DNA from 3 places in the Streptomyces sp. NPDC054866 genome. Region 1 is predicted to be linked to each of the others. Evidence: predicted binding sites of a transcription regulator. Region 1 holds the regulator's gene; each other region holds the start of a gene.
The links. The regulator HrcA, encoded in region 1, represses chaperone genes, less so after heat shock. The targets are predictions, from matches to a motif close to TTNGCACTCNGNNNNNCNGAGTGCNAA.

Region 1 (3,274 bases):
ACCGAGGACGGTTTTACCGCCTCCCACACGTCGATATAGGGGTGCCCCACCACCAGCGCCGACGGAGAACTCACCGCCGCCGCGATCCGCGACTCCTTGGAGCCCGGCACCAAGTGGTCCACCAGGACGCCCAGCCGCGCGTCAGGGCCGGGGGCGAACTCCTCGACGATCGCCGGGAGGTCGTCGATGCCCTCCAGGTACTCGACGACCACGCCCTCGATCCGCAGGTCGTCACCCCACACCCGCTCGACGAGCTCCGCGTCGTGCCGCCCCTCGACGTAGATCCGCCCGGCACGGGCGACCCGGGCCCGCGCCCCCGGCACGGCCACCGAGCCCGAGGCGGTACGTACGGGTGAGGAAGGGGAAGCAGCAAGCGGGCGGACCAGTGTCACCGTCCGGCCCTCCAGGGCGAAGCCGCCCGGCGTCATCGGGAAGACGCGGTGCTTGCCGAAGCGGTCCTCCAGGGTCACCGTCGGACCCTCCGCCGTCTTCTCGCAGCGGATCACCGCCCCGCAGAAGCCGGTGCTCAGCTCCTCCACCACGAGGTCCGCATCCGCGGCGACCTCCGGCACGGGCTTCGGCTTCTTCCACGGCGGAGTGAGGTCTGCGGAGTACTGGCGCATTCGCACGACGATAAGAGAAGTGGCGTACGACCGGCTACGACACGCCGAAGCGGCCCGCCAGTGTGGCGCGTTGCGCACGGACAAAAGCCGCATCGACCACCGCACCGTGCCCCGGCACGTACAGCGCGTCCTCGCCGCCCAGGGAGAGGAGCCGGTCGAGCGCCGCCGGCCACCGCTTCGGGACCGCGTCCGTCCCCGCCTGCGGTTCGCCCGACTCCTCGACCAGGTCTCCGCAGAAGACGATCTCCGGAGAGCTGTCCGTGCCGGGGACCAGGACCGCCAGGTCGTGGCCCGAGTGCCCCGGGCCGACGTTCGCGAGCAGCACCTGTACCCCGCCGCCCAGATCGAGCGTCCACTCCCCGCACACCAGGTGGTGCGGGTGGACGAGCAGATCGGCGGCCTCCGCCGCCGCGTCCGGGGTGACCCCGTGCCGCACGGCCGAGTCGCGCAGCTCGTCGCGGCCCCTCGCGAGGAGCGTGTCGAGGCCGACCGCGCCGTACACCTGCACGCCCGCGAACGCCGCGGCGCCAAGCACATGATCGAAGTGCGGGTGCGTCAGGGCGAGGTGCGTGACCCGGCGGCCCCCACCGAGGATGTCGCGCGCCTGGGTGCGCAGCTCTGCCCCCTCGCGCAGGGTCGCCCCCGCTTCGATCATCAGCGCCGATTCGCCGCCGACGACAAGGCCCGCCGTACAGTCCCAGACCGGGAGGCGCCGCCGTCCCACATGCGGCGCGAGCCGCTCCCAGCCCGCCTCGTCCCAAGCCAGTGCCACGTCCATGAGTCGACGCTAGCCCCGCGCGGGCGGCTTGGCAGCCGCCGCCTCGCCTGCCGGACCGACATAGGGGGTCCGGCCCTTGCCGGGGTCGTACCTCGCGGCCGTACACTGGGCGCGGTGCAGGCTGGCACTCGCCCGCGGGGAGTGCCAGGCGCAGCCGCAGGACAGACAGGTTTCAGGGCAAAACGGTGGAGGTGTGCGCGGATGCTGAATGAACGCAGGCTCGAGGTGCTGCGCGCCATCGTCCACGACTACGTCGGCACCGAGGAGCCCGTCGGCTCCAAGGCGCTCACCGAGCGGCACAGCCTCGGGGTCTCCCCGGCCACGGTCCGCAACGACATGGCGGCGCTGGAGGAGGAAGGGTTCATCGCCCAGCCTCACACGAGCGCGGGCCGCATCCCGACGGACAAGGGCTACCGCCTCTTCGTCGACAAGCTCGCGGGCGTCAAGCCGATGGCGGCGCCGGAGCGCAGGGCCATCCAGAACTTCCTCGACGGGGCCGTCGACCTCGACGACGTCGTGGCGCGCACGGTGCGGCTGCTCGCGCAGCTGACCCGGCAGGTCGCGGTCGTGCAGTATCCGTCCCTCACGCGCTCGACGGTGCGGCACGTGGAGCTGCTCTCGCTGGCTCCCGCCCGCCTGATGCTCGTGCTGATCACGGACACGGGCCGGGTCGAGCAGCGCATGATCGACTGTCCGGCGCCGTTCGGCGAGACCTCGCTCGCGGATCTGCGGGCGCGGCTCAACAGCCGGGTCGCGGGCCGCCGCTTCGCGGACGTGCCGCAGCTGGTGCAGGACATGACGGAGTCCTTCGACGCGGAGGACCGTGGCACGGTGGCGACGGTGCTCTCCACCCTCCTCGAAACCCTCGTCGAGGAGACCGAGGAGCGGCTGATGATCGGCGGAACGGCCAATCTCACCCGCTTCGGACATGACTTTCCCCTCACCATCAGGCCCGTCCTGGAGGCTCTTGAGGAGCAGGTCGTCCTGCTCAAGTTGCTTGGCGAAGCCACGGATTCGGGCATGACCGTACGGATCGGTCACGAGAACGCCCATGAGGGGCTCAGCTCCACGTCCGTGGTCTCCGTCGGCTACGGTTCGGGCAGCGAGGCAGTAGCCAAACTCGGCGTGGTCGGCCCGACCCGCATGGACTATCCGGGAACGATGGGAGCAGTACGCGCAGTGGCACGTTACGTCGGACAGATCCTGGCGGAGTCGTAAGTGGCCACGGACTACTACGCCGTACTAGGCGTGCGCCGCGACGCTTCCCAGGACGAGATCAAGAAGGCCTTCCGGAGGCTTGCGCGAGAGCTTCACCCGGACGTGAATCCGGATCCGAAGACTCAGGAGCGCTTCAAGGAGATCAACGCCGCGTACGAGGTGTTGTCGGACCCGCAGAAGAAGCAGGTCTACGACCTCGGCGGTGACCCGCTGTCCCAGCAGGGCGGGGGCGGCGGCGCGGGCGGTTTCGGGGCCGGTGGCTTCGGCAACTTCTCGGACATCATGGACGCGTTCTTCGGGACGGCGTCGCAGCGTGGCCCCCGGTCGCGCACGCGCCGTGGCCAGGACGCCATGATCCGGCTCGAGATCGACCTGGACGAGGCGGCCTTCGGGACCACCAAGGACATACAGGTCGACACGGCGGTCGTCTGTACGACCTGTAGCGGTGAAGGTGCCGCGCCGGGGACATCCGCTCAAACGTGTGACATGTGCCGCGGTCGCGGCGAGGTGTCGCAGGTCACGCGGTCCTTCCTCGGCCAGGTCATGACGTCCAGGCCGTGCCCGCAGTGCCAGGGCTTCGGCACGGTCGTGCCCACTCCGTGCCCCGAGTGCGCCGGCGACGGCCGCATCCGGTCGCGGCGGACGCTCACCGTGA
Region 2 (3,274 bases), on a different contig from region 1:
ACGACCAGGGTCTCGGTCGTCAGCAGCAGCGAAGCGATGGACGCGGCGTTCTCAAGGGCGGAGCGCGTCACCTTGACCGGGTCGATGACGCCGGCCTTGACCAGGTCGCCGTACTCGCCGGTCGCGGCGTTGAAGCCGAAGCCCTTGTCGAGCTCGGCGACCTTCGAGGTGATGACGTAGCCCTCGAGGCCGGCGTTCTCGGCGATCCAGCGCAGCGGCTCGACGGCGGCGCGGCGGACGACGGCGACACCGGTGGCCTCGTCGCCCTCCTTGCCGAGGTTGCCCTCGAGGACCTTGACGGCGTGCACCAGAGCGGAGCCACCACCGGAGACGATGCCCTCCTCGACCGCGGCGCGGGTCGCGGAGATGGCGTCCTCCAGACGGTGCTTCTTCTCCTTGAGCTCCACCTCGGTGGCGGCGCCGACCTTGATGACGCACACGCCGCCGGCCAGCTTCGCGAGGCGCTCCTGGAGCTTCTCGCGGTCCCAGTCGGAGTCCGTGGCCTCGATCTCGGCCTTGATCTGGTTGACGCGGCCCTCGACCTCGGCAGCGTTGCCGCCGCCGTCGACGACGGTGGTGTCGTCCTTGGTGATGGTCACGCGGCGGGCGGTGCCGAGCACGTCGAGGCCGACCTGGTCGAGCTTGAGGCCGACCTCTTCGGCGATGACGGTGCCGCCGGTGAGGGTGGCGAGGTCACCGAGCATGGCCTTGCGGCGGTCACCGAAGCCGGGAGCCTTCACCGCGACGGCGTTGAAGGTGCCGCGGATCTTGTTCACGACCAGGGTCGACAGGGCCTCGCCCTCGACGTCCTCGGCGATGATCAGGAGCGGCTTCGAGGCGTTGGTCTGGATGACCTTCTCGAGCAGCGGCAGCAGGTCCTGGATGGACGAGATCTTGCCCTGGTGGATCAGGATGTACGGGTCGTCGAGGACGGCCTCCATACGCTCCTGGTCGGACACCATGTACGGGGACAGGTAGCCCTTGTCGAAGGCCATGCCCTCGGTGAAGTCGAGCTCAAGACCGAAGGTGTTGGACTCCTCGACGGTGATGACACCGTCCTTGCCGACCTTGTCCATCGCCTCGGCGATGAGCTCGCCGACCTGCGGGTCCTGGGCGGACAGACCGGCGACGGCCGCGATGTCGGCCTTGTCGTCGATCGGGCGCGCGGTGGCGAGGAGCTCCGCGGAGACGGCCGCGACAGCGGCGTCGATGCCCTTCTTCAGGGCGGCCGGGGAAGCGCCGGCGGCGACGTTGCGCAGGCCTTCCTTGACCAGGGCCTGGGCGAGCACGGTCGCGGTGGTGGTGCCGTCACCCGCGATGTCGTTGGTCTTGGTCGCCACCTCCTTGACGAGCTGCGCGCCGAGGTTCTCGTACGGGTCCTCGACCTCGACCTCACGGGCGATCGTGACACCGTCGTTGGTGATGGTGGGGGCGCCGAACTTCTTGTCGATGACGACGTTGCGGCCGCGGGGGCCGATCGTCACCTTGACCGTGTCGGCAAGCTTGTTGACGCCGCGCTCGAGGGCGCGACGGGCGTCCTCGTCGAACTTCAGGATCTTCGCCATGGGAGCGGTTCAGCCCTCTCGGAAACTCGGGTTTGACGAACGAACTGCGCCCCTCGCCGCCCGGCAATCAGCAGGGGTGGCCAGGGGCGCAGCTCAAAGCATGTTTCTGCTCGGGTGAATTACTTCTCGACGATCGCGAGCACGTCGCGAGCCGAGAGGACGAGGTACTCGTCGCCGTTGTACTTCACCTCGGTGCCGCCGTACTTGCTGTACAGCACGACATCGCCGACCTTGACGTCGAGCGGCAGGCGCTCGCCGTTCTCGAAGCGGCCCGGGCCCACGGCGAGGACAGCACCCTCCTGGGGCTTCTCCTTCGCGGTGTCCGGAATGACCAGGCCGGAGGCCGTGGTCTGCTCGGCGTCGAGCGGCTGGACCACAATGCGGTCCTCGAGCGGCTTAATGGCAACCTTGGAGCTGGCGGTCGTCACGATCCGGTCTCCCCCTTCGGAGATCTACGGGGTTAACAGTCTGGGGTGGCGACCAGGTGGATCCGTCGTCGCGGGTGCCGGACCTGCCCGTCGCTGTTGGCACTCTCCAGTGGTGAGTGCCAAGGCCGAGACTAGGACGACGATTAGCACTCGGTCAAGCGGACTGCTAATTCACTGACGCGGGTCTTATCCGGGTGGAGACGCCGATGGGCCCCCGCGCCCCTCGGGGCAACGCTTCCCCGCGGCGGGCGGTTCCGTCTCCGTCGCCGTGTGCCGCCCCGTTCTCGGCGCACCCGCGGGCGGGTGGGCACAGCTTGGCGAGGCCGCGGGTTTCCTCGGCGGGACCTTCTCCGCCGCCTTTCTGCCCAGGCGTTCGATCGGGTCCACCGACTGCGCGCACCCCGTGAGCAGCGCGGGCGCGAGCACGCCTGCCGCGAGCGCGCCGACGAGGAACCGCCGCGCCCGCGCCCGCCCGGTCACAGGTAGTCCTCCAGCCTGGCCACGGCGTACCCCTTGTCGGTGACCGTCTTCATGACCTTGCGGACCATGTCGGGCATCGTGCCTTTCCAGTCCTCGCGCCCCCGGAAATGCGTGAGGATGATGTCGCCGGGGTGCAGGTCCCGGTCCCACTCGCGCCAGGCCATGCGGTTGGGGAAGGCCTCGGACGCCCACAGCGGCACGGCTTTGATCCCGCAGGACTTTGCGGCCCGCAGCGTGTCCGCGTTGTAGTTGCCGTACGGCGGGCGGAAGAGCTCGGGCCGCTTGCCGTAGCGCTTTTGGATGGTGTTCTGCATGCCGCAGATCTCGCGGCGCTGGGCCGCGTACGAAAGGCCCGGCATGTAGCGGTGGTTGAGGGTGTGGTTGTTCAGGACGACGCCTCGGGACTGCATCTTCTTGAAGTAGCCGTAGTCCTCCTTGACCAGATAGTCGCTGAGGAACGCGGTGTACGGGATCTGCAGCTCGCTCATCATCTTGAGCAGCTCCGGGTCCTTCTCCGCGCCGTCGTCGATGGTCAGGAAGACGATCTTCTTCTTGGTCGGGATGGTCGTGAAGACGGGCGGAAGACCCTCCTGCCCCTTGACCTCGAACCCCTTGCGCGTGGTGATCTTCGGCTTCTTGGCCGGGGCGGGCGGCGCGGCCAGCGGGGTCTTCGCCAGGCCCCAGCGTTTCGCGGCGGCGGCGCGGGCGACCTGGGTGACGCGGAGTTTGTGGGCGTAGGAGTCGAGGGCGCGGGCGGGCGGCGCGTCCAGACGCTGCTGACCGGGGGCGGGGTTGGCTCCG
Region 3 (3,274 bases), on a different contig from region 1:
TTCCCGACCAGCTGGTCATCCCGATCGCGTCGGGCTCGCAGCTCACGAAGATCGACAAGGGGCTGAAGGAGCTCATCAAGCTGGGTCTTGTCGAGGACAAGCCCTACAAGATCTTCGGCGCCCAGGCCGAGGGCTGCTCGCCGGTGTCCACGGCCTTCAAGGCCGGGCACGACGTCGTTCGCCCGCAGAAGCCGGACACCATCGCCAAGTCGCTCGCCATCGGCAACCCCGCCGACGGGCCGTACGTCCTGGACATCGCGCGCCGCACGGGCGGTGCGGTGGAGGACGTGAACGACGAGCAGGTCGTGGATGCGATCAAGCTGCTCGCTCGGACCGAGGGGATCTTCGCGGAGACCGCCGGGGGTGTGACGGTCGGCGTCACGAAGAAGCTGATCGAGGCGGGGCTCATCGACCCCTCCCTGACCACGGTCGTGCTGAACACGGGTGACGGCCTCAAGACCCTCGACGCTGTTGCCGAGACCTCTCAGGCGACGGCGACGATCAAGCCCAGCCTCGACGCGTTCCGCGCCGCCGGGCTCGCCGACTAGCCGCCGTAGGGCCTGATCGCCGTCGCCGACGGGCGGTCGTGGTCCGTCCTCGCGCAGTTCCCCGCGCCCCTTGCAGGGGCGCTTCCTCCCCGCATCAAGAGGTGAATCCCATGAGCGTCAAGGTCCGCATCCCCACCATTCTTCGCACCTACACCGGCGGCCAGTCCGAGGTCGCCGCCGAGGGGGCGAACCTCAGTGAGGTCATCGCCGATCTGGAGAAGAACCACGCCGGTATCGCGGCCCGTGTCCTGGACGACCAGGGCAAGCTGCGGCGCTTCGTGAACGTGTACGTGAACGACGACGACGTCCGCTTCGAGCAGGGCCTTGAGACCGCGACGCCGGACGGCGCCGGTGTCTCGATCATCCCCGCCGTCGCCGGCGGCTGATCCTTTTCCCAAACACCCTGCGTAATCCTGATTGCCCCCTCCGCGAGAGAAGTGGAGGGGGCAATTCCATGTGGTTGAGCGCGGTACAGTTGGGAAGCGAGCTTCCCCGTTTGTGCCGAGCGCATATACGAAGTCGCCCCGAGGGCGACAAGAAGTAGCCAAAGTGCACTGCCCATTTGCCCTTCTCGTGGCATTTGTCTGGCCCGACTTGCCCTGAATTCCGGCGAATTCTCCGCATATAACCGATCAGGCGTGCCCAGAATTCTCGTCCGATTGACCTGTTGCAGAGGGCAGTTGGACAGATACATTCAGCCGCGGTCGACGCGTTCCGGCGCACGCCTCCACAACCCATTGGGGGGGTGAGGTCTGACCCGGGTCCGCGAAGTGCGGGCCCGTGCAAGGGCCAGTAATAGGGGAGTTAGGCATGGCTCAGGGCACCGTCAAGTGGTTCAACGCGGAGAAGGGGTACGGCTTCATCGCGGTCGACGGTGGTGCGGATGTTTTCGTCCACTACAGCGCGATTCAGATGGACGGCTACCGCACCCTTGAAGAAGGTCAGCGAGTGGAGTTCGAGATCTCGCAGGGCCAGAAGGGTCCGCAGGCGGACATGGTCAAGCTCGCCGTCTGATCTCGGCGCGATCGGCCAGCGACTTAGCGAGTGACGAGGGGCCCGTATCCCGACAGGGGTACGGGCCCCTCGTGCGTCCTCGGCTCCGGCCCGCCGCGCACCCCCTGGACGCGCGCCCCCTCGTACGTCGGGGATCCACGAGAGGCGCTTGCACTCGCAGGGGTCGAGTGCTAATCATTGGGCTTAGCACTCTCCGAGTGAGAGTGACAGAACTTGGATCGGGTCGGTGAGGCCCGCAGGCCGGGTGGGGCAAGGAACCACAAGGCTTGCAGGCCGTCCGTCGCGGGCGCTGGCGCGATCCGGAAGCATGCCACCCCTGTCCGGGAGGACCACTTCACATGGCCAAGATCATCGCGTTCGACGAGGAGGCACGGCGCGGCCTCGAGCGCGGCATGAACCAGCTCGCCGACGCCGTCAAGGTGACCCTGGGCCCCAAGGGTCGCAACGTCGTCCTCGAGAAGAAGTGGGGTGCCCCCACGATCACCAACGATGGTGTTTCCATCGCCAAGGAGATCGAGCTCGAGGACCCGTACGAGAAGATCGGCGCCGAGCTGGTCAAGGAGGTCGCGAAGAAGACGGACGACGTCGCCGGTGACGGCACGACGACCGCGACCGTCCTGGCGCAGGCGCTGGTCCGCGAGGGCCTTCGCAACGTAGCCGCCGGTGCCAACCCGATGGCCCTCAAGCGTGGCATCGAGAAGGCCGTCGAGGCCGTCTCGGGCGCCCTGCTCGAGCAGGCCAAGGACGTGGAGACCAAGGAGCAGATCGCTTCGACCGCCTCCATCTCCGCCGCCGACACCCAGATCGGCGAGCTCATCGCCGAGGCGATGGACAAGGTCGGCAAGGAAGGCGTCATCACCGTCGAGGAGTCGCAGACCTTCGGTCTGGAGCTTGAGCTCACCGAGGGCATGCGCTTCGACAAGGGCTACATCTCGGCGTACTTCGCCACCGACATGGAGCGTATGGAGGCGTCGCTCGACGACCCGTACATCCTGATCGTCAACTCGAAGATCTCGAACGTGAAGGACCTCCTTCCGCTCCTCGAGAAGGTCATGCAGTCCGGCAAGCCGCTGCTGATCATCGCCGAGGACGTCGAGGGCGAGGCCCTGTCGACCCTGGTCGTCAACAAGATCCGTGGCACCTTCAAGTCCGTCGCCGTCAAGGCCCCGGGCTTCGGTGACCGCCGCAAGGCCATGCTCGGCGACATCGCCATCCTCACCGGTGGCACCGTCATCTCCGAGGAGGTCGGCCTCAAGCTGGAGAACGCCGGTCTCGACCTGCTCGGCCGCGCCCGCAAGGTCGTCATCACCAAGGACGAGACCACGATCGTCGACGGCTCCGGTGAGAGCGACCAGGTCCAGGGTCGCGTCAACCAGATCCGCGCCGAGATCGAGAACTCGGACAGCGACTACGACCGCGAGAAGCTGCAGGAGCGCCTGGCGAAGCTCGCCGGCGGTGTTGCGGTCATCAAGGCCGGTGCCGCGACCGAGGTCGAGCTCAAGGAGCGCAAGCACCGCATCGAGGACGCCGTTCGCAACGCGAAGGCCGCCGTCGAAGAGGGCATCGTCGCCGGTGGTGGCGTGGCCCTCATCCAGGCCGCCGCTGTCTTCGAGAAGCTTGAGCTCGAGGGCGACGAGGCCACCGGTGCCGCCGCTGTGAAGCTGGCCCTTGAGGCCCCGCTGAAGCAGATCGCGGTCAACGCCGGCCTTGAG

Region 2: groES (co-chaperone GroES) is a predicted target of HrcA. The motif match lies at 2,137-2,163, and genes of this name have one in related genera.
Region 3: groL (chaperonin GroEL) is a predicted target of HrcA. The motif match lies at 1,746-1,772, and genes of this name have one in related genera.

Annotation. Positions count from the first base shown of each region.
Region 1 is NZ_JBSGZA010000002.1:936,647-939,920, reverse strand. It holds gene ACWGI2_RS12995 (DUF3097 domain-containing protein) at 1-623, opposite strand, end outside; gene ACWGI2_RS12990 (MBL fold metallo-hydrolase) at 658-1,401, opposite strand; gene hrcA (heat-inducible transcriptional repressor HrcA) at 1,603-2,619, shown strand; gene dnaJ (molecular chaperone DnaJ) at 2,620-3,274, shown strand, end outside.
Region 2 is NZ_JBSGZA010000003.1:332,672-335,945, reverse strand. It holds gene groL (chaperonin GroEL) at 1-1,565, opposite strand, end outside; gene groES (co-chaperone GroES) at 1,685-1,993, opposite strand; gene ACWGI2_RS17005 (polysaccharide deacetylase family protein) at 2,470-3,274, opposite strand, start outside.
Region 3 is NZ_JBSGZA010000006.1:149,087-152,360, forward strand. It holds gene thrC (threonine synthase) at 1-548, shown strand, start outside; gene ACWGI2_RS28815 (MoaD/ThiS family protein) at 659-934, shown strand; gene ACWGI2_RS28820 (cold-shock protein) at 1,359-1,562, shown strand; gene groL (chaperonin GroEL) at 1,901-3,274, shown strand, end outside.